3 regions of the Shewanella sp. N2AIL genome follow, and region 1 is predicted to be linked to each of the others. Evidence: predicted binding sites of a transcription regulator. Region 1 holds the regulator's gene; each other region holds the start of a gene.
What was found. The regulator sigma-54, encoded in region 1, starts transcription at its own class of promoters, with help from an activator protein. The targets are predictions, from matches to a motif close to GTTGGCACGNNNNTNGNNT.
Positions count from the first base shown of each region.

Region 2: the regulator sigma-54 is predicted to act here: its motif matches at 1,252-1,270, upstream of flgF (flagellar basal-body rod protein FlgF).
Region 3: the regulator sigma-54 is predicted to act here: its motif matches at 6,075-6,093, upstream of flgB (flagellar basal body rod protein FlgB).

Region 1 is NZ_JALBYT010000011.1:83,395-91,295, reverse strand. It holds gene lptC (LPS export ABC transporter periplasmic protein LptC) at 1-15, shown strand, start outside; gene lptA (lipopolysaccharide transport periplasmic protein LptA) at 2-556, shown strand; gene lptB (LPS export ABC transporter ATP-binding protein) at 553-1,284, shown strand; gene MO387_RS08780 (RNA polymerase factor sigma-54) at 1,392-2,870, shown strand; gene hpf (ribosome hibernation promoting factor) at 2,899-3,186, shown strand; gene ptsN (PTS IIA-like nitrogen regulatory protein PtsN) at 3,189-3,632, shown strand; gene rapZ (RNase adapter RapZ) at 3,629-4,483, shown strand; gene MO387_RS08760 (HPr family phosphocarrier protein) at 4,470-4,745, shown strand; gene mgtE (magnesium transporter) at 5,086-6,450, shown strand; gene MO387_RS08750 (molybdate ABC transporter substrate-binding protein) at 6,548-7,384, opposite strand; gene MO387_RS08745 (OmpA family protein) at 7,644-7,901, opposite strand, start outside.
Region 2 is NZ_JALBYT010000003.1:132,246-140,146, reverse strand. It holds gene flgE (flagellar hook protein FlgE) at 1-1,134, shown strand, start outside; gene flgF (flagellar basal-body rod protein FlgF) at 1,307-2,050, shown strand; gene flgG (flagellar basal-body rod protein FlgG) at 2,061-2,849, shown strand; gene flgH (flagellar basal body L-ring protein FlgH) at 2,861-3,535, shown strand; gene MO387_RS03685 (flagellar basal body P-ring protein FlgI) at 3,547-4,638, shown strand; gene flgJ (flagellar assembly peptidoglycan hydrolase FlgJ) at 4,656-5,798, shown strand; gene flgK (flagellar hook-associated protein FlgK) at 5,839-7,758, shown strand; gene flgL (flagellar hook-associated protein FlgL) at 7,770-7,901, shown strand, end outside.
Region 3 is NZ_JALBYT010000003.1:140,322-148,222, reverse strand. It holds gene MO387_RS03760 (flagellar assembly protein FlgT) at 1-882, opposite strand, end outside; gene MO387_RS03755 (FlgO family outer membrane protein) at 1,162-1,794, shown strand; gene MO387_RS03750 (LPP20 family lipoprotein) at 1,791-2,240, shown strand; gene MO387_RS03745 (flagellar protein FlgN) at 2,383-2,808, opposite strand; gene flgM (flagellar biosynthesis anti-sigma factor FlgM) at 2,811-3,134, opposite strand; gene flgA (flagellar basal body P-ring formation chaperone FlgA) at 3,210-3,917, opposite strand; gene MO387_RS03730 (chemotaxis protein CheV) at 4,123-5,043, shown strand; gene MO387_RS03725 (protein-glutamate O-methyltransferase CheR) at 5,143-5,982, shown strand; gene flgB (flagellar basal body rod protein FlgB) at 6,126-6,530, shown strand; gene flgC (flagellar basal body rod protein FlgC) at 6,533-6,949, shown strand; gene flgD (flagellar hook assembly protein FlgD) at 6,974-7,744, shown strand; gene flgE (flagellar hook protein FlgE) at 7,828-7,901, shown strand, end outside.

The sequences.
Region 1 (7,901 bases):
TATGAAGCAAAATAACGTATTACTTGCCAGCCTAATGCTAATAATGAGCATGAGCGCCTTTGCTAAAGTCGACGACCTGAAACAGGAAGTCAAAATCAAGGCTGTGAGCCAAACGGCAGATATCAAGAACAACCAGATCATCTTCTTTGGTCCGGTTGAAGTCACCCAAGGTTCGATTAAAATCCATGCAGATCAACTGCGTGCATTTTCTGCCGAAGGTGAAAATAGCAAAATTTTAGTGGCCACAGGTAACCCTGCGACGTACAGCCAAGTATTAGACGATGGCCGTCCAGCCTCGGCGAGCGCGAAAGAAATTCGTTACGATATGGCGAGCCGCACCCTGACACTGAAAGGCCAAGCTTCGTTAGATCAAGCAGGTAGCCAAGTGACGGGTAATGTGATCCGCTATAACATCATCCAGCAAAAATTGATTGCAGAAAGCACAGGTAGTGGTGACGATCGCGTGATCACTATTATTCAGCCAGAAAGCTATCAAGATGATGCCAAACCAGACGCGCCAGCGGATAAACCTGTGAAAAAGCAGGACTCTAAATGACCCAAATCACCCTAAGAGCACAAAATCTGGCGAAGAGTTATAAGAGTCGCCAAGTGGTTAAAGACGTCAGTCTGACGGTAAAAACCGGTCAGGTCGTTGGCCTACTCGGCCCAAACGGTGCGGGTAAAACCACCACCTTTTACATGGTCGTCGGTCTGGTTAAAAGCGATAAAGGCCACATCTTTATCGACGATGATGATTTAACCGCAGATCCTATGCACCTGCGCGCCCGCAAAGGCATAGGTTACTTGCCGCAGGAAGCCAGTATCTTCCGTAAGCTGACCGTCCATGACAACATCATGGCCGTACTGCAAACGCGCAAAGAATTGAAGAAAGAGCAAAGGGAAGAACAACTCGAGCATCTGCTCGAAGAATTCCACATCACCCACATCCGTGACAGCCAAGGCATGTCATTGTCGGGGGGCGAACGTCGCCGTGTCGAAATTGCACGGGCGTTAGCAGCAAATCCTAAGTTCATTTTGCTCGATGAACCCTTTGCGGGTGTCGATCCTATTTCAGTTATCGACATCAAAAAGATTATCGAACAGCTCAAAAGTCGTGGCCTTGGCGTGTTGATCACAGACCACAATGTCCGCGAGACATTAGATGTGTGTGAACATGCCTATATTGTGAGTCACGGAAACCTGATTGCCGAAGGAACACCTGCAGAGATCTTAGACAATCAGCAAGTTAGGGCTGTGTACTTAGGTGAACAATTCAGGCTATAGTTAATCAAGCGGAGCCAATGAAGGCAATTTGTGCCAGCATTGGGCTCCACTCAAGATGATAACAAGCGACCTCATCCAACAATAATAACGTAGGGATCAGCGGTAACATGAAAGCGTCACTCCAGCTCAAACTGGGTCAACAGTTAACCATGACGCCACAATTACAACAGGCCATTCGTCTGTTGCAACTGTCGTCATTAGAACTGCAGCAAGAGATCCAGCAAGCCTTAGATTCTAATCCCCTTCTCGAGCTGGAAGAGGATCAATTCGACGCCACTAAAGACCCTGTAAACCAAACGCTTTCCGATACGGATTTCAGTGAATCGAGCACTCTGCCGCCAGAGAAAGACAGCTCCACCATAGACACGGCAGAGTCCTTAACCAAAGAATCCATGCCCGACGAACTCCCCATGGACACCACCTGGGATGAAGTGTTCACCGCCTCCCCTAATTCTGGCCCCGGTGGCAGTCGTGAAGATGATATGCCCTTCCAAGGTGAGACCAGTGAAGGCTTGTATGAGCACTTAGAATGGCAAAAAAACCTCACGCCGTTTTCTGAAACCGATTTAGCCATTGCTACCGCCATTATTGATGCCATCGACGATCAGGGCTATCTCACCCAAAGCACTGATGAAATCCTCGAAGCTATGGGTAATCCTGAGGTCGAACTCGACGAAGTCGAAGCCGTACTCAAGCGCATTCAACATTTTGATCCCATTGGTGTGGCCGCCCGCGATTTAAGCGAGTGCCTGCTGATCCAACTGTCGCATTTCGCCGCTGACACTCCCCATCTAGAAAATGCCCGCATGTTGATCAAAGATCATTTAGATCTGATCGCCGCCCGCGATTTTAGATTGTTGATGCGTAAGACTAAATTAAAAGAGGATGAATTAAGGGACGGCATCGCGCTTATCCAAACCCTCAATCCCCGCCCAGGTTTATTGATTACGCCCAACGATGACGAATACGTCATCCCAGATGTGTCTGTGTCGAAGAAGAATGGCCGCTGGGTGGTTGAACTTAACCCAGACTGCATGCCAAAAATCAATGTAAATCAACATTATGCATCGATGGCGCGCAGTACTAAAAACCAAGCCGATAGCCAGTTTATTCGTGGCCATCTGCAAGAGGCTAAATGGTTTATCAAAAGCCTAGAAAGCCGTAACGACACTTTACTTAAAGTTGCGAATTGCATAGTGCAATATCAGCAAGGTTTCTTCGAATACGGTGAAGAAGCCATGAAACCTATGGTGCTTAACGATATTGCCGAAGCGGTAGAAATGCATGAGTCGACCATCTCACGGGTGACGACACAGAAATACATGCATACCCCTAAGGGACTTTTTGAACTAAAATACTTCTTCTCTAGCCACGTCGGTACTGACGATGGTGGGGAGTGCTCATCCACAGCAATCAGAGCCTTCATTAAGAAACTGGTTGCAGCGGAAAACCAGAAAAAACCATTGAGCGACAGTAAGATGGCACAACTTCTGGCAGAACAAGGGATCAACGTAGCCCGCAGAACCATTGCGAAGTACCGAGAGGCTATGCTCATTCCGCCTTCTAATCAGCGTAAAAGTTTATAACCTACAGTGGATATCGGAGGACGTTTCTATGCAAATAAACCTGAGTGGACACCATGTCGAAATTACCGAATCGTTACGCGCATATGTAGAAGAAAAGTTTTCAAAACTTGAACGCCATTTCGAACAGATCAATAATGTGCACGTTGTGCTCAATGTCGAGAAAATGCAACAGATTGCCGAAGCGAGAATAAATCTTATCGGTGGTGAAGTTTTTGCTACTTCAGAGCATGCTGACATGTATGCCGCTATAGACGCCCTGATTGACAAGCTTGATCGTCAGGTTATTAAACACAAAGAGAAGTTAACAAAACACTAATAATGGAACTTTGTACCATACTGCGGCCGGAGTGCACTACCTGCGCCACTCCGGGCAGCAAGAAAAAGGTACTGGAACTCATCAGCGACTTAGTCGCTGCCCAGTACCCGACCCTCTCATCTCAAGAGATATTCGAAAGCCTAGTGGCGCGCGAAAAGATGGGGAGCACAGGTATAGGTAACGGCATCGCCATTCCACATGGTCGACTAGCCGATATAGATCAGCCCATTGCCATACTCATTAAGTGTGAAGAGCCGATAGCATTCGATGCTATCGATAAGCAACCTGTTGATATTTTATTTGCACTACTGGTGCCTGCTGACCAATGTCAGCAACACTTAAGTACCTTGTCTTGCATGGCCGAAAAGCTGAGCGACAAGCAAATATTAAAGCAATTACGCAAGACGCATGATGAAACGGAACTCTATCAGGTAATCACTGGATGAAACTGGTCATAGTGTCGGGCCGCTCAGGCTCAGGCAAATCTGTCGCCCTAAGGGTACTCGAAGATCTCGGCTATTATTGTGTCGATAACCTTCCCTTGCCCTTAATCGGCACTTTGCTTGAGCAACTCAAAGGCAGTAACGATCTCGTCGCCATCAGTGTCGACGTGCGTAATATGCCTGAGCAGGATAAAGTCTTAGTGAAGCAACTCGCGAGCCTGCCTCCTGATACTGAGTTAACCAGCTTCTTCCTTAACTCCAGCGATAAAATTCTGCTCAAGCGTTACAGCGAAACCCGCCGTTTGCATCCTTTGTCGAAGAGCCAAGTCTCTTTGCAAGAAGCGATAAAGCTGGAAGGGAAGCTGCTCGAGCCTATGTCAAAACTGGTCGATCACTACATAGATACGTCGAATCTGAATATCTATGATTTAAGCGATCAAGTGAGACAAATTCTGCTCGGCAGCGTCGATAAAGAGTTAGTGATTAACTTCGAGTCCTTTGGCTTTAAGCACGGTATGCCAACCGAAGCCGACTTTATGTTCGATGTGCGCTTCCTGCCTAACCCACACTGGGAACTGGCGCTGCGTCCATTGACTGGCTTAGATGAACCCGTGGCTGAGTTCTTAAATCGTCAACCACTCGTGAATAAGTTCATCTGGCAAATCGAAAATTTACTGGAAACTTGGCTGCCGCATCTCGAACGCAACAATCGCAGTTATTTAACTGTGGCGATTGGCTGCACCGGTGGACAACACAGATCGGTTTACGTCGCAGAGCAATTGGCTAAACGCTTTAGTAACGGTAAACATAAAGTTTATGCCCGCCATCGAGAGCTGAATAATGCCAAAGCTTGAACGTCAGATCACCATCTGTAACAAACTGGGATTACATGCCCGTGCCGCCACTAAGTTGGTGGTACTGGCATCCGAGTTTGATGCGACCATCACCTTAATACAAGGCGATAAACAGGCATCCGCAGCCAGCGTGCTCGGCTTATTGATGCTTGAGACTGGCATGGGTAAAACCATTAAACTTATCGCCGAAGGCCCAGATGCTGAACCCGCTTTGGATGCCATTTGTGCCTTAATCGACGCTAAGTTTGACGAAGCCTGTTAGTTTGATTTCATACTCAGCGTTCCACACAGGCACTCAGATTAGTACACCTCACATTTAGCACTGCTGATTTGTGCAGTTCACATCTCGTTTCAAAAGCTTGGCGACACATTTGTCGCTCGACGACACGAACCATAGGCGATTACACTAGCGAGCATTACCGCTGACTCACCTTAGTCTTAGCCGCCTTAATCTATGCGTAAAACGCATGATCTATGCCAGAGCTCTCTATCTGTGACTGAAGCATAACTATCGCGAAGTCACCGCTAAGTCTCAGCCCTGCGCCAAGCAGCGCACTCTCGAACCAATTTGCCGCACAGTGGCGGACAACTATGGAGGACAAATGCCCGTAGATAACTCAGAAAACGATCACACCGGACATAGTCTCGACCAGTTAAATCAAGCGCTTAGCAGTGGCATGTTTGTGCACGTGCGTAACATGCTGCAAAAAATGGCCGCCTCCGATATCGCGCTGATCTTAGAATCCTCCCCCCCCAGCGCTAGACAAGTGCTGTGGCAGCTTATCGATCAGGAACAAATAGGCGACATACTCGACGAGTTAAGCGAGGAACTCAAAGATCCGCTGATCCGCAGCATGAGTCCTGAGCGGGTTGCGAAAGCGACGGCGAGCATGGACACCGATGATCTGGCCTATATTCTGCGAAGTCTTCCCGACGCCGTTTACAAGCAAGTGCTGCAGTCGATGACAGAACAAAACCGCCAGCGGGTAGAACAGGCTTTATCCTATCCCGATGAGACCGCCGGCAGCTTGATGAACACAGATACAGTCACCCTAAGACCCGATGTGAATATCGATGTGGTGCTACGCTATCTTCGTCAAAGGGGCAACCTGCCCGACACCACAGATACCTTATATGTGGTCGATAAACAGGACAAAGTGCTCGGCGGTGTCAGGCTGGCAGATCTGCTGACTTGCGCGCCAAGCACCACAATTCGCAACATCATGGACCCCGATATCCAAAGTATTCCGGTGAGCATGTCCGACAGTGAAGTGGCGCAGAAATTCGAACGCAATGACTGGGTATCAGCTCCCGTCGTTGACAGCGATGGCAAGCTGCTAGGACGGATCACAATCGATGACGTGGTCGATGTTATCCGCGAAGACGCCGAGCATTCCATGATGGGGATGGCGGGGATGGACGATGACGAGGATACTTTTGGCCCAGTGCTAAAAAGTACCCTACGTCGCTCACTCTGGCTCACGATTAACTTGTTCGCTGCACTGCTCGCCTCCTCTGTCAGCAATATGTTTGAAGGCACTATCGAGCAATTTGCTACCATCGCTATCTTGATGACAATTGTCCCTAGCATGGGCGGTGTGGCCGGTAATCAAACCTTAGCGCTCGTGATCCGCGGTATTGCCTTAGGCCATATAGGCCAAAGCAACGCCCGTTGGCTTATTGGTAAAGAATTATCGATTGGCTTTCTAAATGGCTTAATGTGGTCGATTTTGGTGTTTATTGCCGTATTGCTGTGGAAGGATGATATGGCACTGGCGGGCTTAATTGGTAGCGCCATGCTGATCAATATGACAGTGGCAGGTCTTGCAGGTGCGAGTATTCCATTGATTTTAAAACGCCTTAAAATCGATCCTGCCCTCGCGGGCGGCATGGTGCTAACCACAGTCACTGACGTGGTTGGTCTGTTCGCCTTCCTCGGATTAGCCACGCTCTACCTGATGCACTAACGCACTAATTCTTTAACGCTTTTACAGTTTGAGTTGATAACAAAAACGGCACCAAAAAGGATGCCGTTTTTTTATCTCGCTGAAAAACTAAATAAGGCTATTTTGCCGGAGGTTGAAAACCATAACTGCTCAGAATCGCTTGGCCTTTTGTCGATAGAATAAACTCAGCTAATGGCTTAGCGGCAGTATTAGCGCCTTGTAAAACCAGTAAACCATAGTCGGCCCCCACGGCGAGCTCCTGCGGTAAGTCAATGATTTGTAGACTCGGCACTTCTTGTTTAGCTAGCACAGCATTAGTGCAATAGGTTAAAAAGATATCCGCTTGTTTGTTTTCCATCACCCAGCCATAAGGATTGCGATCTTTAGGCGGTTTAGCACTCTCAGGGCCGCCCGTCAGTTGCAATGCCTTGGTCTCTAATGCGACTTTCGCATTGGGTTTTACCGCTTCTGCCTTAGCAAAAACGGCCCAGGCATAGTCCCCCGCCGGATCGGCTTTCGGGGTTGAAGTGCCAACTTTGACCTTAGGATCTAACAAGGTATCGAGTAGCGTTGCGCTCGTCACTTGGACATTATCTTGGGCAACCGCGCAGAGTTGATTACGGGCAAACATTTGCACTGCTTTACCCTGACCCGCATCCACTAACGCCTGCGGATGTTTCATGTTGGCCGAGGCAAAAATATCGACTTTCTCGCCCTCTTGAATGCGTTTCAACAATAAACCTGAGGGTGCATATTGCGCAGTAACACTCGTGTGCGACTGTGCTTGATAAGCGGCAATAATATCGTTCATCGCAGTTTTTAAGCTGCCAGCGGCGCGCAATTCTATCGGCGCAGCGCCCGTGGTCACTTCGGCTTTCATCGGTATTCCTTGTACAGCAGCCACCATGATGGCAGGGCTTAAACTCAAGGCGACTAACAGGTGTTTGCTTATCATAATCATATTCTCCTCTGGGCGCTAAAAGTCATTTTGGTGACTTATCCCCATACAGAACGTGAAATCGATAAAGGGATCAAGCTGAACTCATCCCAAGGCAAACCGCTGTGATGTGATTGTGGTGTAGATCACCCATAACACAGGTTAGCAAGGACAAATTGTCTAGCTAAAATCCGCGAGGCACTCATGGCTAAATATCCCGAACACGGACACAAAAAAGTCGCCCTCAGGCGACTTTTGTAAAACGGATAATGCTGAACTACTGACCCGTCGGCGTTAATACAATCTCAACACGGCGGTTTTGGGCGCGGCCATTGGCATTGGCATTCGATGCAATTGGACTCGCTTCACCCATGCCTTTTGATTTTACACGGGCAGAGGCGACGCCTTTGCTCATCAAGTAATTACCCACTTCGCCCGCACGCACTTGTGACAGACGTAAATTGTACGAGTCTGAGCCACTGCTGTCGGTATAACCTAATACGTTAAGCTGCGTTTTGCTGTATTCCTTGGCCAC
Region 2 (7,901 bases), on a different contig from region 1:
ATTAAGGGCGGTGGCTTCTTTGTCACAGCTTCTGAAATTGGTAGCCTAGACCATTCATTTACCCGTGCAGGGGCATTTAAAGTAGATTCTAACAATTACATGGTGGATTCGGCTGGCAACTATTTACAAACTTTTCCTGTTGATAAAGACGGTAACTCAACATCAGTGAGCTTAACCACGGCTAAGCCTGTACAAATTCCTGATTTTGCGGGTAGTCCAGTAAAGACTGAGAATGTCACTTTACAAATGAACTTAAATGCTAAAGCTGAAGCCCTAGATCCTGCTTTATTTGATCCTAAAGATCCAAAAACTTATAACAATGCGACTTCAATGACTATTTATGACTCTCTCGGTGAGTCACACATCATGACGACGTATTTTGTGAAGCCTAAAGACGGTGCATATAATGGTGAGAACAACTGGGTGGCTTTTTATGCGATAGGTGAACTCCCCGTTGATTTAAATGGCCCTGCTGGTAAATATGATGTAGATATAGATAAAGATGGTAGTCCAGATGTGCCAACGGTTGCGGGCGGTGGTGGTGTTTCAGCGCAAACTGCTGGTGGCTGGACGGGATCTGTGCTGAAGTTCAACTCAGTTGGGGCCTATATCGAAAGTAATCCTACCGTGATTACCACGGAGCCACTTGGTAATAAACCAGCTGGTGTATTAGGCGCTGGAGCGGATGGTACTCAAACATTAACTGTGAAGTTTAATGCGCCAACTCAATATGCAGATCCTTTTGCGGCAACTGAATTGAAGCAAGATGGTACGACGGTAGGCCGTTTATCTAACGTCGAAATTGGTGCTGATGGTCTTGTTACTGCCAGTTATTCTAACGGTTCGACAGTTGCTTTAGCCCGCGTTGCCTTGGCCCGTTTTGCTAACGAACAAGGTTTAACGCAAGTGGGTAATACTTCATGGAAAGCCAGTTTAGCCTCAGGTCAGGCATTAGCGGGGGAGGCAAACAGTGGTACTTTTGGTAGCATCAGTTCATCGGCGTTAGAGCAATCGAACATCGATTTGACCACTGAACTGGTCGATTTAATTTCGGCGCAGCGTAACTTCCAAGCGAACTCTCGTACCCTTGAAGTGAACAACACGCTGCAACAAACCGTATTACAAATTCGCTAATCATTACATTGTTTGACTAAGTGTTGCCGCCAGTGGCAACACTTAGCCTTTATCTAGCTGTCAATTCACTTCATTTTCCTATTCTTCAATTCTATCAGTAAATTAAACGTCAATTTTGTTGGCACGATGATTGCTTTGCTATTGTCATGTAGAAAATTTGACGGAGCAGTCTGTGGACAAATTCCTTTATGTCGCCATGAGTGGCGCCAAGCAAAATATGAATGAGCTGGCGCTCCGTGCGAACAACTTAGCCAACGCGAATACCGACGGTTTCAAATCCGATATGGCGCAAGCTCGCTCGATGCAGGCCTTCGGTGAAGGATTGCCTACAAGGGTGTTTGCGATGACAGAGTCTCCGTCAGCAAATTTTCGCTCAGGTCCAATAAAAACGACCGGACGAGATCTCGATGTTGCCATTAAAGGCGACGGCTGGTTTGCCGTGCAGGCAAAAGATGGCAGTGAAGCCTATACCCGCGCTGGCAGTTTAAGTTTCGACTCTACGGGTTTACTACACAATGACAGGGGAAATCCTGTTATGGGGGATGCCGGTCCCATAGTGTTGCCGCTCCCTATCGAGAAAGTTTCAATTTCTCAGGATGGCATTATTTCTGTTCGACCTCAGGGCGCTACCGCTGAAGTGGTGGAAGAAGTTGGTCGCTTGAAACTCGTTAATCCCGGCAATGCGCAGATGATGCGTGGTGAAGATGGATTATTTCGACAAATGTCAGGTGAACCTGCACCAGCTGATCCTTTCGTCGCAGTTGAAAGTGGCGCAGTGGAAGGCAGTAACGTAAATCCTGTCGATGAAATGGTGTCTTTGATTGACCTTCAGCGTCAGTTTGAATTGCAAGTCAAGATGATGAAAACCGCGGAAGAAAATGATCGCGCTTCATCTTCATTAATGCGTATTAGTTAGGAGATAGATTATGCATCCGGCGTTATGGATTAGTAAAACTGGCTTAGACGCACAGCAAACTGACATTGCGGTGATCTCGAACAACGTGGCGAACGCCAGCACTGTGGGCTATAAGAAAAGTCGCGCAGTATTTGAAGATTTGCTTTACCAAACAGTTAACCAAGCGGGCGGTGTCAGCGCTTCTAACACTAAGTTACCTAATGGATTAAACATAGGTGCGGGTACCAAAGTCGTCGCCACACAGAAAATGTTTACCCAAGGCAACATGCTGACTACGGATAACTCATTGGATCTGATGATTGAGGGCCCAGGTTTTTTTGAAATCCAGCTACCCGATGGTACTGCGGCCTATACTCGAAATGGTCAGTTTACCTTAGACGATACGGGCCAGATTGTGACGCCAGGTTCTGGCTACTTGCTGCAACCCGCGATCACGATTCCTGACAATGCGACTAGTATTACCGTTTCCGCTGAGGGTGAAGTTTCAGTGAAAACCCCAGGTACAGCAGAGAACCAAGTTGTGGGTCAGTTGACTATGACGGATTTTATTAATCCATCGGGTCTGGATCCTATGGGACAAAACCTATACACGGAAACTGGTGCGAGTGGCACGCCAATTCAAGGTACTGCTTCGTTAGATGGCATGGGAGCGATTCGCCAAGGCGCCTTAGAAACCTCTAACGTTAACGTGACCGAAGAACTTGTGAACCTTATCGAAAGTCAGCGCATTTACGAGATGAACTCCAAAGTGATTTCAGCGGTAGATCAGATGCTGTCTTACGTGACTCAGAATTTATAGAGGCAAACATCATGGCTAGATATCTTGTGTTGGCCGTCGCGTTATTGCTTGCAGCTTGTAGCTCGACGCAAAAGAAACCCCTTGCGGATGATCCCTTTTATGCGCCGGTATACCCAGAGGCACCGCCGACAAAAATTGCCGCGACTGGTTCTATTTACCAAGACAGTCAAGCATCTAGCTTGTATTCGGATATACGTGCTCACAAAGTTGGCGACATTATCACTATCGTTTTGAAAGAGTCGACTCAAGCTAAGAAGAGTGCAGGCAATCAGATCAAAAAAGGCTCTGACATGAGCTTAGATCCCATTTTTGCTGGTGGTAGTAATGTGTCCATTGGCGGAGTGCCAATTGATTTACGTTATAAAGATAGCATGAACACTAAGCGTGAATCGGATGCGGATCAGAGCAATAGTTTAGATGGCAGCATCTCGGCAAACGTGATGCAAGTGCTGAACAACGGCAGCTTAGTGATCCGTGGTGAAAAATGGATCTCAATTAACAACGGTGATGAGTTTATTCGCGTCACAGGTCTGGTTCGCTCGCAGGACATTAAACCTGATAACACTATCGATTCAACGCGAATGGCCAATGCCCGTATTCAATACAGTGGCACTGGCACTTTCGCAGATGCTCAAAAAGTGGGCTGGTTAAGCCAGTTCTTTATGAGCGACTGGTGGCCCTTCTAAGGAGTCGTATCATGAAATATAAACTGGTGTTAGCCGTTGCAGTGCTAGTGTTTTCTCTACCTAGTCAGGCTGAACGAATTAAAGATATTGCCAATGTGCAGGGCGTACGCAGTAACCAGTTGATCGGTTATGGCTTAGTGGTTGGTTTGCCGGGAACGGGTGAAAAAACCAGTTATACCGAACAAACCTTTATGACTATGCTGAAGAATTTCGGCATTAATCTTCCTGACAACGTCAAACCAAAGATTAAAAACGTCGCTGTGGTTGCCGTACACGCCGATATGCCAGCCTTTATAAAACCGGGTCAAGATCTTGACGTCACCGTATCTAGCTTAGGCGAAGCCAAAAGTTTACGCGGCGGCACCTTATTGCAAACCTTTTTGAAAGGCGTTGACGGTAATGTGTATGCGATAGCCCAAGGCAGCTTAGTGGTGAGTGGTTTTAGTGCCGATGGTTTAGATGGTTCAAAGGTGATCCAAAATACTCCAACTGTTGGCCGTATACCCAATGGCGCGATTGTCGAGCGCAGTGTGGCGACCCCATTTTCAACCGGCGATTATTTGACGTTTAACTTACGTCGTTCTGATTTTTCTACCGCACAACGGATGGCCGATGCGATTAATGAGCTATTAGGCCCTGATATGGCGCGTCCTTTAGACGCAACATCTGTGCAGGTCAGTGCTCCGCGTGATGTATCACAACGGGTGTCTTTTTTAGCAACGCTTGAAAACCTCGATGTTATCCCCGCAGAAGAATCTGCCAAAGTGATCGTTAACTCACGTACTGGAACCATAGTGGTTGGGCAAAACGTGCGCTTACTCCCAGCGGCGATTACCCATGGCGGCATGACCGTCACGATTGCTGAGGCAACCCAGGTTTCACAGCCAAACGCCTTGGCCAATGGTCAAACAACTGTCACGAGCAATAGTACGATTACAGCGACAGAAAGTGACCGCCGTATGTTTATGTTTAATCCTGGCACTACGCTGGATGAGCTGGTTAGAGCGGTTAACTTGGTCGGTGCAGCCCCCTCAGATGTGTTAGCAATACTGGAAGCGTTAAAAGTGGCAGGAGCTTTGCATGGTGAACTTATCATCATCTAATTTCTGTCGGGAAAATCATGGAAAAGCTTTCAAGTTCATCACATTTTCTTGACCTGGGCGGCTTAGATTCACTCCGCGCCCAGGCTCAGAAGGATGAGAAGGGCGCCTTGAAAAAGGTCGCCCAACAATTTGAAGGTATTTTCGTGCAAATGCTGATGAAAAGTATGCGCGATGCCAATGCGGTTTTTCAGTCTGATAGTCCTCTCAATAGCCAATACACTAAGTTTTACGAGCAGATGCGCGATCAGCAGTTATCGGTCGATTTATCTGACAAAGGGGTATTGGGCCTTGCCGATATGATGGTGCAGCAACTCTCCCCTGAAACCAGTCATTTTACGCCAGCATCGGTATTACGCGACGATGGCGGTATGAAAATGCTCCATGATGCTAAAGCGCTTAACGTGCCAATGCAGAGTGCAGTCGCGCCAGCGGTTGAATCCACAGTTATTAATCATGGCGTACCCGCTGCCATTGCTCGACCAGCATTTGAGCCTGATAGAGCCATGGATGCAAACTCATCAATGGACATTGATACGCCAAATCGTTTACTGGCAATTGATACTCCTAAGCCAAGCTGGAGCGAACAGTCACTTTCTGTCGTCGACCCTGTGATTAGCGGCCAAGTTTTGCCGACGGCGGCCTTTAGGGAAACTCAGAAGATAGTCCGCTTCGGTAGTCGCGAAGAGTTTTTGGCGACCTTATACCCACATGCCGAAAAAGCGGCAAAAGCATTAGGCACTCAACCAGAAGTATTGTTGGCGCAATCGGCACTTGAAACTGGCTGGGGACAAAAAATTGTTCGCGGTAATAACGGCGCGCCAAGTCATAACCTATTCAATATTAAAGCTGATCGCCGTTGGCTGGGCGATAAGGCGAACGTCAGCACCTTAGAATTCGAACACGGTGTGGCAGTGCAGCAAAAAGCCGACTTCCGTGTTTACAGTGACTTTGAGCATAGCTTCAACGATTTTGTGTCCTTCATTGCCGAAGGCGATCGTTATCAAGATGCGAAGAAAGTGGCGGCTTCGCCAACTCAGTTTATTCGAGCTTTGCAGGATGCGGGTTATGCCACAGATCCTAGATATGCTGAAAAGGTCATTAAAGTGATGCAGTCCATCAGTGAAGAGCTGAAATCAATTCTGCCAGGAGAAGACAAATGATGAACCTTACAACCCTGTTTGTTCATAGGAGTGTCAACTAATGGCCGTTGATCTGCTGAATATTGCACGAACTGGGGTGCTTGCCTCCCAGTCGCAACTGGGTGTCACCAGTAATAACATTGCTAACGCCAATACCGCGGGTTACCACAGACAAGTGGCAACCCAGTCGACTCTAGAATCACAGCGTTTAGGCAATAGCTTTTATGGCACTGGAACTTACGTTAATGACGTTAAGCGTATCTACAATGACTATGCCGCAAGAGAGTTGCGCATTGGCCAAACAACGCTCAGTGCCGCCGAAGCCAGCTACGGTAAATTGAGTGAACTCGATCAGCTATTTTCTAAGATAGGCAACGTTGTGCCACAAAGCTTAAATGACCTGTTTTCAGGTATGAATAGCGTGGCGGACTTACCCACAGACCTGGGCATCCGCAGCTCGACCTTAACGAATGCGCAGCAAGTCGCCAGTAGCCTGAATCAGATGCAGTCTTATTTGAATGGTCAGCTCGATCAAACCAATGACCAGATAACCGGCATGACCAAGCGTATTAATGAGATCAGTACAGAACTTGCCAACTTAAACCTAGAGCTGATGAAGTCACCGAATCAAGATGCGCAGTTACTCGATAAGCAAGATGCACTCGTTCAAGAATTAAGCCAGTACGCCCAAGTGAATGTTATCCCGCAAGAAAATGGCGCTAAGAGTATTATGCTCGGTGGCTCTGTAATGTTGGTTTCTGGTGAGATTGCCATGAGTATGGGGACTCAAGCGGGTAACCCATTTCCCAAAGAGTTACAGCTTAACTCAAGTATTGGCTCGCAAAGCGTTACTGTTGACCCAAATAAACTGGGTGGTCAGCTAGGAGCCATGTTTGATTATCGTGACCAGACGTTAATTCCCGCGGGTCATGAGCTTGACCAATTAGCTTTGGGCGTGGCTGATAACTTTAACAAAATGCAAGCGCAAGGCATTGACCTCAATGGTCAAGTCGGCGCCAATATCTTCAAAGATATCAACGATCCTATGATGTCCTTGGGTCGTGTAGCAGGTTTTTCTGGAAATACGGGCAATGCAACGTTAGGCGTCACCGTCGATGACACCAGTTTATTAACTGGCGGTGCCTACGAGCTGTCATGTGTCAGTACTGCGCCAGCTTCTTATGAGTTGAGAGATACGGAAACGGGGGTGATAACACCGCTGACTTTATCAGGCTCGACTTTTGGATTTTCAATTGACATAAAAGCGGGCGCGATGGCGTCGGGGGATCGTTTTGCCATTCGCCCGACAGCGGGCGCCTCAAATGGCATTGAAGTTGTTATGAAAGACCCTAAAGGCATTGCCGCCGCATCCCCAAAGATTACTGCAGATGCCGCTAACTCGGGCAATACCCAAGTTAAGTTGACTCAAATTGGTAATCGCAATGCCGCAAATTTCCCTGTAACGGGCAGTGAATTGACGATAAAGCTCGACACTACTGCTGTACCTCCCACCTATGAAGCATTCGATGCCGCAGGAACATCACTTGGGGCTGCTACAACTTATACCCCACCGAGTATCAGCGCCTTTGGTTTTACCTTCGAAGTAGATAGTACAGCTGCAGCGGGTAATGACAGATTTACTTTCGATTTATCCTTCGCTGAGGGTGATAACTCCAATGCTGTCGCTATGGCTAAATTGAGCGAAAGTAAGGTGATGAATGGGGGAAAGTCGACCCTAGCTGATGTGTTCGAGAACACTAAGCTCGAGGTAGGCAGTAAAACGAAAGCGGCTGAAGTGCGTGTTGGTTCGGCAGAGGCCGTGTATCAACAAGCTTATGCGCGAGTAGAGAGTGAGTCGGGCGTGAACTTAGATGAAGAAGCAGCAAATTTAATGCGTTTTCAGCAAGCCTATCAAGCCTCTGCGCGGATCATGACGACTGCACAGCAGATTTTTGACACCTTATTATCCTCAGTGCGTTAGGAGATTTAACTATGCGATTATCATCCGCGCAGATTTTTAATCAAAGCATTACCAGTGTGCTGCAAAAGCAAACGGCGACCAGCAAAATTCTTGACCAATTGAGCAGTGGTAAGAAAGTCAATACTGCTGGTGATGATCCTGTG
Region 3 (7,901 bases), on a different contig from region 1:
GTCCAAATCGTGGGTAGCCTGTTGCATTAATTTAGTAATATTTTTGCCATAGGATGATCGCCAGAATCTGTCCGTATTCGGGGCAATAATGGCTTGTTCTTCAAATTCCCATGGCGCCGATGTGCTGTAGCTTTTACTCCAAACTTCTTCGCCACTGATCCCATGATAGAGGCTAAGTTTGAACTGGAATTGCCTGAGTGGAGCTTCATCCCAAAATCCTAGGAAGGTTGCCTGCACTGGCTCCATTGAGATATCCATAATTTGTGGTTGGAGGATATATTGGCTGTCGGTAATTTCACTGAGCCAGCTTGGGAGTCGATAACCGCGAATATCCACTAGATCTTGTTTAATATCGAGCAGCTCTTTAGCGTGAGTGTGGCTAAAACCTGTGGAAGAGTAATCTTCTATAACACTGCCTAGTTTTTCGGAAATAACTTCTTCAAAACCGGAAAGCTGCCCATATCTGAGCTGAGTACGATCTTTGATTTGTGCTTGAGGAATTAAAATCGCGGCCTTTAATTGTCCATTTGGACACTGCTGCGTAGGATCATCATTTAGATCGAGTCGTAAGGACACATAAATTTTGTTTCCCTGGATTCGTTCGCTAACGAGTTGGATGCTGATAGCTTGGGCGTTGCGATTTATCGCAAAATTATTTTGTGTAAGGTTTCCGTTAGAGGTTTGTTGTTCACTGGATATTTGAATGCCCGTGCTTAATGTAGCATAGCTAACGGCTTGATTAATCGCTTCTTCCCTTGCTTGAGCCGTATTACCATTGATGATAGTCGCTTCACCACTGGCTTCTATCCATTCGGCCCGAGTAGGCAAAGACAGCAGTGCAAGGCTCAAAATGATGAGCGAAGCTGAACGTGGTATGTGCATCAATACAATCCTTATCGCTAAGCTATTGGCGAGCTTGCTAATCGAGCCAGTTTCCTGACACTTAATCTAATATACCGACAAAGCAAATTTCATGCCTGAGTAACGAGAGTTTTCGATAAAGTTTCCATTGGCGCAGTCGATATACAGCGTATGAGCATAATATTGTCGGGCTGGAGCAATTTTGGTCCGAAGATTGCTGGCTTTTGTTACTCACAAAAATGAGACGCATAGAGTGTGAGTGATTTAATTGCCAGTACACCCATAGATGAGGTAAATCCAATGCTAAAGCGTGTGATAATTCCCTTAACATTACTGATGTTAGGTGGATGTGTGGCTAAATCGGTTACACCGCCAAAGCCGAGTTTAGTGGATGGCAATGGGTTGCCGCCAACGGCAGTGATCAACCATTTAGCACAGCGAATTGTGACAGAGCTCGTTAAGCAAAATGATGCTCTGCGTTCTGATCAACCAATTGTCGTCGCAACCCCAGTATTAGTGGGTGACATGAATGGCACAAATGCGTTGGCGCAGCAGTTACAGCAAGGATTAATGACGTCGCTCCATAGCTTTCAGTTTAATGTAGTGGATTTAAATTTAGCTGATGGCTTGAGAGTGACGGCTAATGGGGATTTTATTTTGACGCGAGATTGGCAACAATTGTCGAAAAATCTTCCCGTTGAGCATCTTGTTGTATCGACTATGAGCCCAGTTACCAATGGTATGTCGATCAATACTCGGATTGTGAACATAAGTAACAATCGTGTGGTATCGGCCTCTCAAACTTTTGTGACTCAAAAAGAGTTGGCAAACTACATGCAGCCTTCGGAGCAAATTGTGTCACAAAATGGCATCTTATATCGTCAGGCGAGTCCAGGCATGAATGAAGTGCGTGTTTTAGGAGATGGAAAATGAAACGCTACCTTTTAGTTATTGCGGCGCTAATGCTAACTGGCTGCGCTGCTAAAGATAGATATGTGCAATGGGAAGATGTGCCGCCGCCGAGTTTTCCTAAGTTAACGGCCATAGGATATGCGCCCTTAGCGACTCAACCGGCTAAAGAGCAATCACAAAGAGTGTTGATGGCCATGCAAGCATCAAAAATTGTGGCCTATCGTGAATTAGCAGAACAAGTTTATGGGCAGAAAATAACGGCAAACAGCAGTGTCAGTGATTGGATGTTGACGGACGATAATGTTAAAGCGTCGGTTTCTGGCGTGATCCGTGGGGCGCGGGTCGTTAAGAGTTATCCGGCTGGCGATCATTATGTCACTGAGTTAGAACTGGATTTTTCACAGGTATGGGCGCTGTATCAGCAACAGAGTCGTCCACAGCGAGTGAAAGAAGTCACGTATTTCTAGTCATTTCTACATGACTCTATTGAGCCGCGTACTATGCGAGTAGTTATGCGGCTTTTCTTTTTCTGCACAAGTATCAAAGTCTAATCTTTAATCAGAGCAGAGCTTAGAAGCGGGAAATACAGAGTGGGAATTGATGCGCCTGTTAGGCCTTTAAATCATTACCTAAACTTGAGATAGTTGAGGTCTTGCCTTTATCGTTATACGTAAGGCTGGAGGCGTTTCTGCTGGCTTGTAAAGCTTGAGCGAAGCGATTGAGACTGGCTAAATTCATCTCAATTAAACTGGCATTTTGATCGTTCAGTTCTTTGCATTCAGTTAAGGCGTCTTTGACAACGGCCATTTTATGCACGAGTTCGGTTTGCTGAGTGAGTTGAGACTTATCAGTGTGGTTTGCCAGAATATCGTCATTAGTCTTGAGTTCTTTCAGACATTGTGATTTTTCGTTAGCAAGAGAAATCAGTAAATCGGCGTTTTGGTCAACCAAAGCGCCTTTTTCCTTGAGTATGATTTGCTTAAGAACAGCCAAATGGGCGTGTTGTAGATCTACCAGTTTAGCTATTTCAGTCATAGTTACTCTTTATTCAAGTCATTAAGTTCGGCTTCAAAACTTGCAATATTGGCAGCCAACTTTTCAGGGTCAATTTTATAGCGGCCTTCGGCGATAGCCTGTTTAATTTCGGCCACTTTCTTTTGATCAACTTCAGGAAGGCTCGCCATTTTAGTCTGAGCTCCTTGAAGTTGTTGCGCTTGCGCTGTAATCACCACTGAGTCGCTTCTTTGTGGTGTTGTCGATTTTGTGGCAACTTGAGCAGATTGATCGCTGCTAGTTTTAGTTGCACCTGAACGAACTTGTGTGGTCGTTGCAGTGTTGAGTTTGCTAATATCAATTGCCATTTTCGGCTCCAGCGTCGTGTGTACGGGATTTCTTAACTGGGGTATCGGCAGCTTATAAAAAAGCTTTAGATTATTTTACATTCTTACTTCAACTTCGCCAATGCCCGTGACTATAGCATCTAGTTCTTTGTTTGAACTGCTATTTTTGACTCTGATCCGATCGCCTTTATTGCCATCTTGTAGGGCTTCGCCCGCAGTTTTAAGTTCGAATGAGTTAGAACGAACATAAATAGATACCGAGTCGTTTTTACACACGAAGCATAAGTTATTGCTCAATATAGGATAATCCTTCGAGACGCGTCGTTTTACTCGTACACCTGCTAATTTACTTGGGTCATCAAACTCAGCGCCTCGTAAACTATTTTGCTCAATGTAACGGATTTCAACTTGGCTAGGGGAGATGAGTTCGCCAGGTGCTAAGGTTTCAGTTGTGACAACAACGGGGAATAAAATATCCACTCTAACCGAGATATAAATTTGCCAAGGGTAAGCGAGCTCTTGCGTATCGCAGCTGACTTTTAGGGTGTTATTACGGCTAATTTCCCTGTCACTAGCCAATTCAACCTTAATCGGCGACGAACATTGTGACGGCAGCATTCTTGCGTCAACTATTTGCGGCGAAATATCGACTTTGGCATTAGCGGGCACGGATATCTTTTCTGAAATAAGCGCTTTAGCTAATTCTGAGATGGCCGATACGGTGGGAACAATAGGCTCTGCACTCGCAAAAGCGGGCATGAAGAGGGCGAAAACACTAAAAAAACAGACTAAATTTACTTTCATAATGAAGAGACTAGCTTGTAACGCCAGAATGCACCTATACTTTTATCAAGTTCGAAGCTGACCACTGTAATAATAATTTGCATCACTGTCAGAAGATTGACTCAGTTTCGACTATGTTTATCGATAGATAAGACGTAAGCAATTAATATGCCTATACTCAAACGAGTCATAGGGCCGTACATAAACAGAACAACAAGGCAGAGTTATGTCGAGTATTCTTGATTCAGTCAACAAACGAACCCAGCTCGTTGGTCAAAACCGTTTAGAATTGCTGCTTTTTAAATTAAACGGTCGTCAACGGTTTGGGATTAACGTGTTTAAGGTGAAAGAAGTACTGCAGTGCCCGCCACTGACAACTTTGCCTAAACTTAATCCTTATGTTAAAGGTGTCGCGCATATTCGCGGTACGACTATTTCAGTTATTGATCTGAGTGCGGCAACAGGTGGTAGACCTTTAGCGAGTACTGAAAACTGTTTCATCATTATTTCTGAATATAACCGTAGCGTTCAAGGTTTCTTGGTCAGTTCTGTTGAGCGGATTATCAACATGAATTGGGAAGCGATTATGCCTCCGCCGCAAGGTGCCGGTCGTTATTCTTATCTGACGGCTGTAACTGAGATTGAAGGTGAATTGGTTGAAATTCTCGATGTAGAAAAAATCTTAGATGAGATTTCACCGGTTAAAACCGCTATCAGTGAAGAAGCCAATGAAAAGCTGACCCTCGACAGAACCCAGCATTACCATATTATGGTTATCGATGATTCTGCCGTGGCGCGTAAGCAAATTATTCGTTCACTCGAGTCATTGAACTTACAAATTGATACCGCAAAAGATGGTCGAGAAGCATTAGATAAGCTTAAAGAAATCGCCAAAGAAATGGACAATGTTGCCGATGAAATCCCTCTCATTATCTCAGACATTGAGATGCCTGAAATGGATGGTTATACCCTGACCGCTGAGATCCGAGATGATCCTAAGCTCAAGCATATTAAAGTGGTACTGCACACGTCGTTAAGTGGTGTATTCAATCAGGCAATGGTTCAAAAAGTGGGGGCCAATGACTTTATCGCTAAGTTTAATCCCGACGAACTGGCTGCTGCCGTGAATAAACACTTAAGTTTGTAAGTGCAGTAGTTAGTACCTAGATACGCTTTACGCTATAATCTCGACTTTATAACATGATGGTTTCGCACTGATTTTGGTGCTTGCTATAGGATTTAGGATGTGAATGTGCCAAATAAATCACTCGCTGAAGCTGAATATAATCAATTTAGGTTGTTCTTAGAGCAACACAGCGGCATCGTACTGGGTGAAAATAAGCAATATCTGGTGCGCAGTCGTCTAGCTCCTCTGATGGGGAAATATAACCTGCCATCCTTATCTGATGTGGTTAAGCATTCGATGAAGCCAACGGAACGTGCGCTTCGGGCTGAAGTGATCGATGCTATGACGACTAATGAAACCCTCTGGTTTCGTGATCGTTATCCATTTGAGTTATTGCATAACGTTTTGTTACCTGAGTACAGTCGTTTAGGTCGTCCACTTAAGATTTGGTCGGCCGCGTGTTCGTCTGGGCAAGAACCCTATTCACTGGCGATGACGATTCTTGAGTATCAACAAAAGAAGCCTGGTGCGCTTGCGGGTAGTGCGTCAATTCAAGCCACGGATTTATCGCCTTCCATGTTGGAACGTTGCAAAAATGCTGAGTACGATAGTTTGGCATTAGCGCGCGGTTTATCCGAGGAGCGTAAGCGTCAGTTTTTTGATGCTTTGCCTTCAGGCAATATGAAGTTAAAGGATAATGTTAAGCGTTTAGTGAACTTTAGGGCACATAATCTGCTTGAGAGTTATAGCTTACTTGGTAAGTTCGACATTATTTTTTGCCGCAATGTGCTGATTTATTTTGCGCCTGAGGCAAAGGCAAAAATTTTGCGGCAATTCGCTGCCGCTCTTAATCCCAAAGGGATCTTATTTCTTGGTGCTTCTGAATCTATAGCTGGTTTAACGGATGAGTTTGACATGGTCCGTTGTAATCCTGGGATTTATTACCAGAAAAAGACTTAAGTTTGCTTCTTTAAAGAAAATTACCGACATTTGTCGGTAATTTTTTACCCATCACTTGCTCATCCCTATTGTTATTCTCATTATTCCACTATGTTGGCACATGAATTGCTTTATTTCCGTGAGTAACACGAGGAGGCAATTTTATGGCGATCAATTTTGATAATGCACTGGGTGTGCATCAGTACACTCTCGGTATTAGAGCGCAGCGAGCTGAAGTCATTTCGAGCAATATCGCTAACGCCGATACGCCACATTATAAAGCCCGTGATGTTGATTTTTCTGCGGCAATGCAGGCCGCCCGTGGCCAACAACAGCAGCGTAATAGTCTTGAAATGCAAGAGTCAGACAAGCATTTTGGTCTTGCTGAGTTGACGGGTCAATTTGTTAAGTTCCGTGTGCCAAATCAACCCGATACCGGTGATGGCAATACCGTTGATATCCAACAGGAACAATCGGCATTCATGCAAAATGCCCTTGAATATCAAATGTCATTAGGCTTTTTAGACAGTAAGTTTAGTGGCATGAAGAAAGCGCTGAGAGGGGATTAATCATGAGTTTATTTAGCATATTTGATGTTGCTGGCTCGGGAATGTCGGCTCAATCGGTCAGGTTGAACACCACTGCGAGTAACATAGCTAACGCTGATTCCGTCTCGAGTAGCGTAGATAAGACCTATCGTTCCCGTCATCCTATTTTTGAAGCTGAAATGGCCAAAGCGCAAAGTCAGCAACAAGCCTCTCAAGGTGTTGCGGTAAAAGGCATTGTTGAAAGTGATAAACCACTACTAAAAGAATACTCGCCCGATCATCCAATGGCGGATGCGGACGGCTTTATTTATAAACCGAATGTTAATGTCATGGAAGAAATGGCAGATATGATTTCTGCTTCGCGCTCATATCAAATGAATGTTCAGGTCGCTGAAGCAGCTAAGTCTATGCTGCAACAAACACTTGGGATGGGTAAATAACATGTGTTACTTAGGAGGTAAGCTGTGAGCCTCATTAATCAAATTAACCAAGCCTCGGCGCAGACGGCTCAAAATAAGAGTCAGTCAAATGCTGTTACGACCAATTCATCAACCAGCTCAACGGGCAATCCGTTTCTTGATGGCATACGTTTGCCAAAAGATTCGATAGTACCGGAAGCTAAAAGCCAACAGTTAACTCAAGATGACTTTTTCTCGTTATTAAGCCAACAGTTATCGATGCAGGACCCTTTTAAGCCTGTCGACAACGATCAAATGATTGCGCAGATGGCATCATTTTCGACCGTTGACGGTATCGGTAAGTTAAATGATGAAATTGTTAACTTAAACAGTGTTATGACGTCGAGCCAAGCACTGCAGGCATCGGGACTTGTTGGTCGTAAGGTTTTGATCCCAACCGATACTGGTAATATTTCAGCAGAAAGCCCAACGATGAAAGGGGTGATCAGTACACCGAGTAAAATACCTGAGCTCTCAGTGCGCGTAGAGGATGAAAAGGGTCAAGTCGTAGCCACCTTTAAAGTCGATGGAAGTGATGGTGGTAACGTCGATGTGAACTGGGATGGTTTAGATAAAAATGGCCAGCCAGTGGTCGCAGGTAACTATACGATTAAGGCGAGTGGTTTAGTGGATGGGCAATCCCAAGAATTACCCGTTTCAACCTATGCCCATGTGAGCAGCGTTTCTTTAGGGACGGCCAGTACTGGCGCCATTCTCAATTTGAGAGGCGGTATGGGGATCAAGTTAACCGACGTATTAGCTGTGTCTGAAACTTAAGTTCACACAAAAATAGTTTTTATAGAATCCGAATTGGGCGTTTGTCGCCCGCAATTGAATTGAGTCAAATGTAGAGGTGAATTATGTCGTTTAACATTGCATTGAGTGGCATTGCCGCCGCACAGAAAGATTTAAACACCACGGCGAACAACATTGC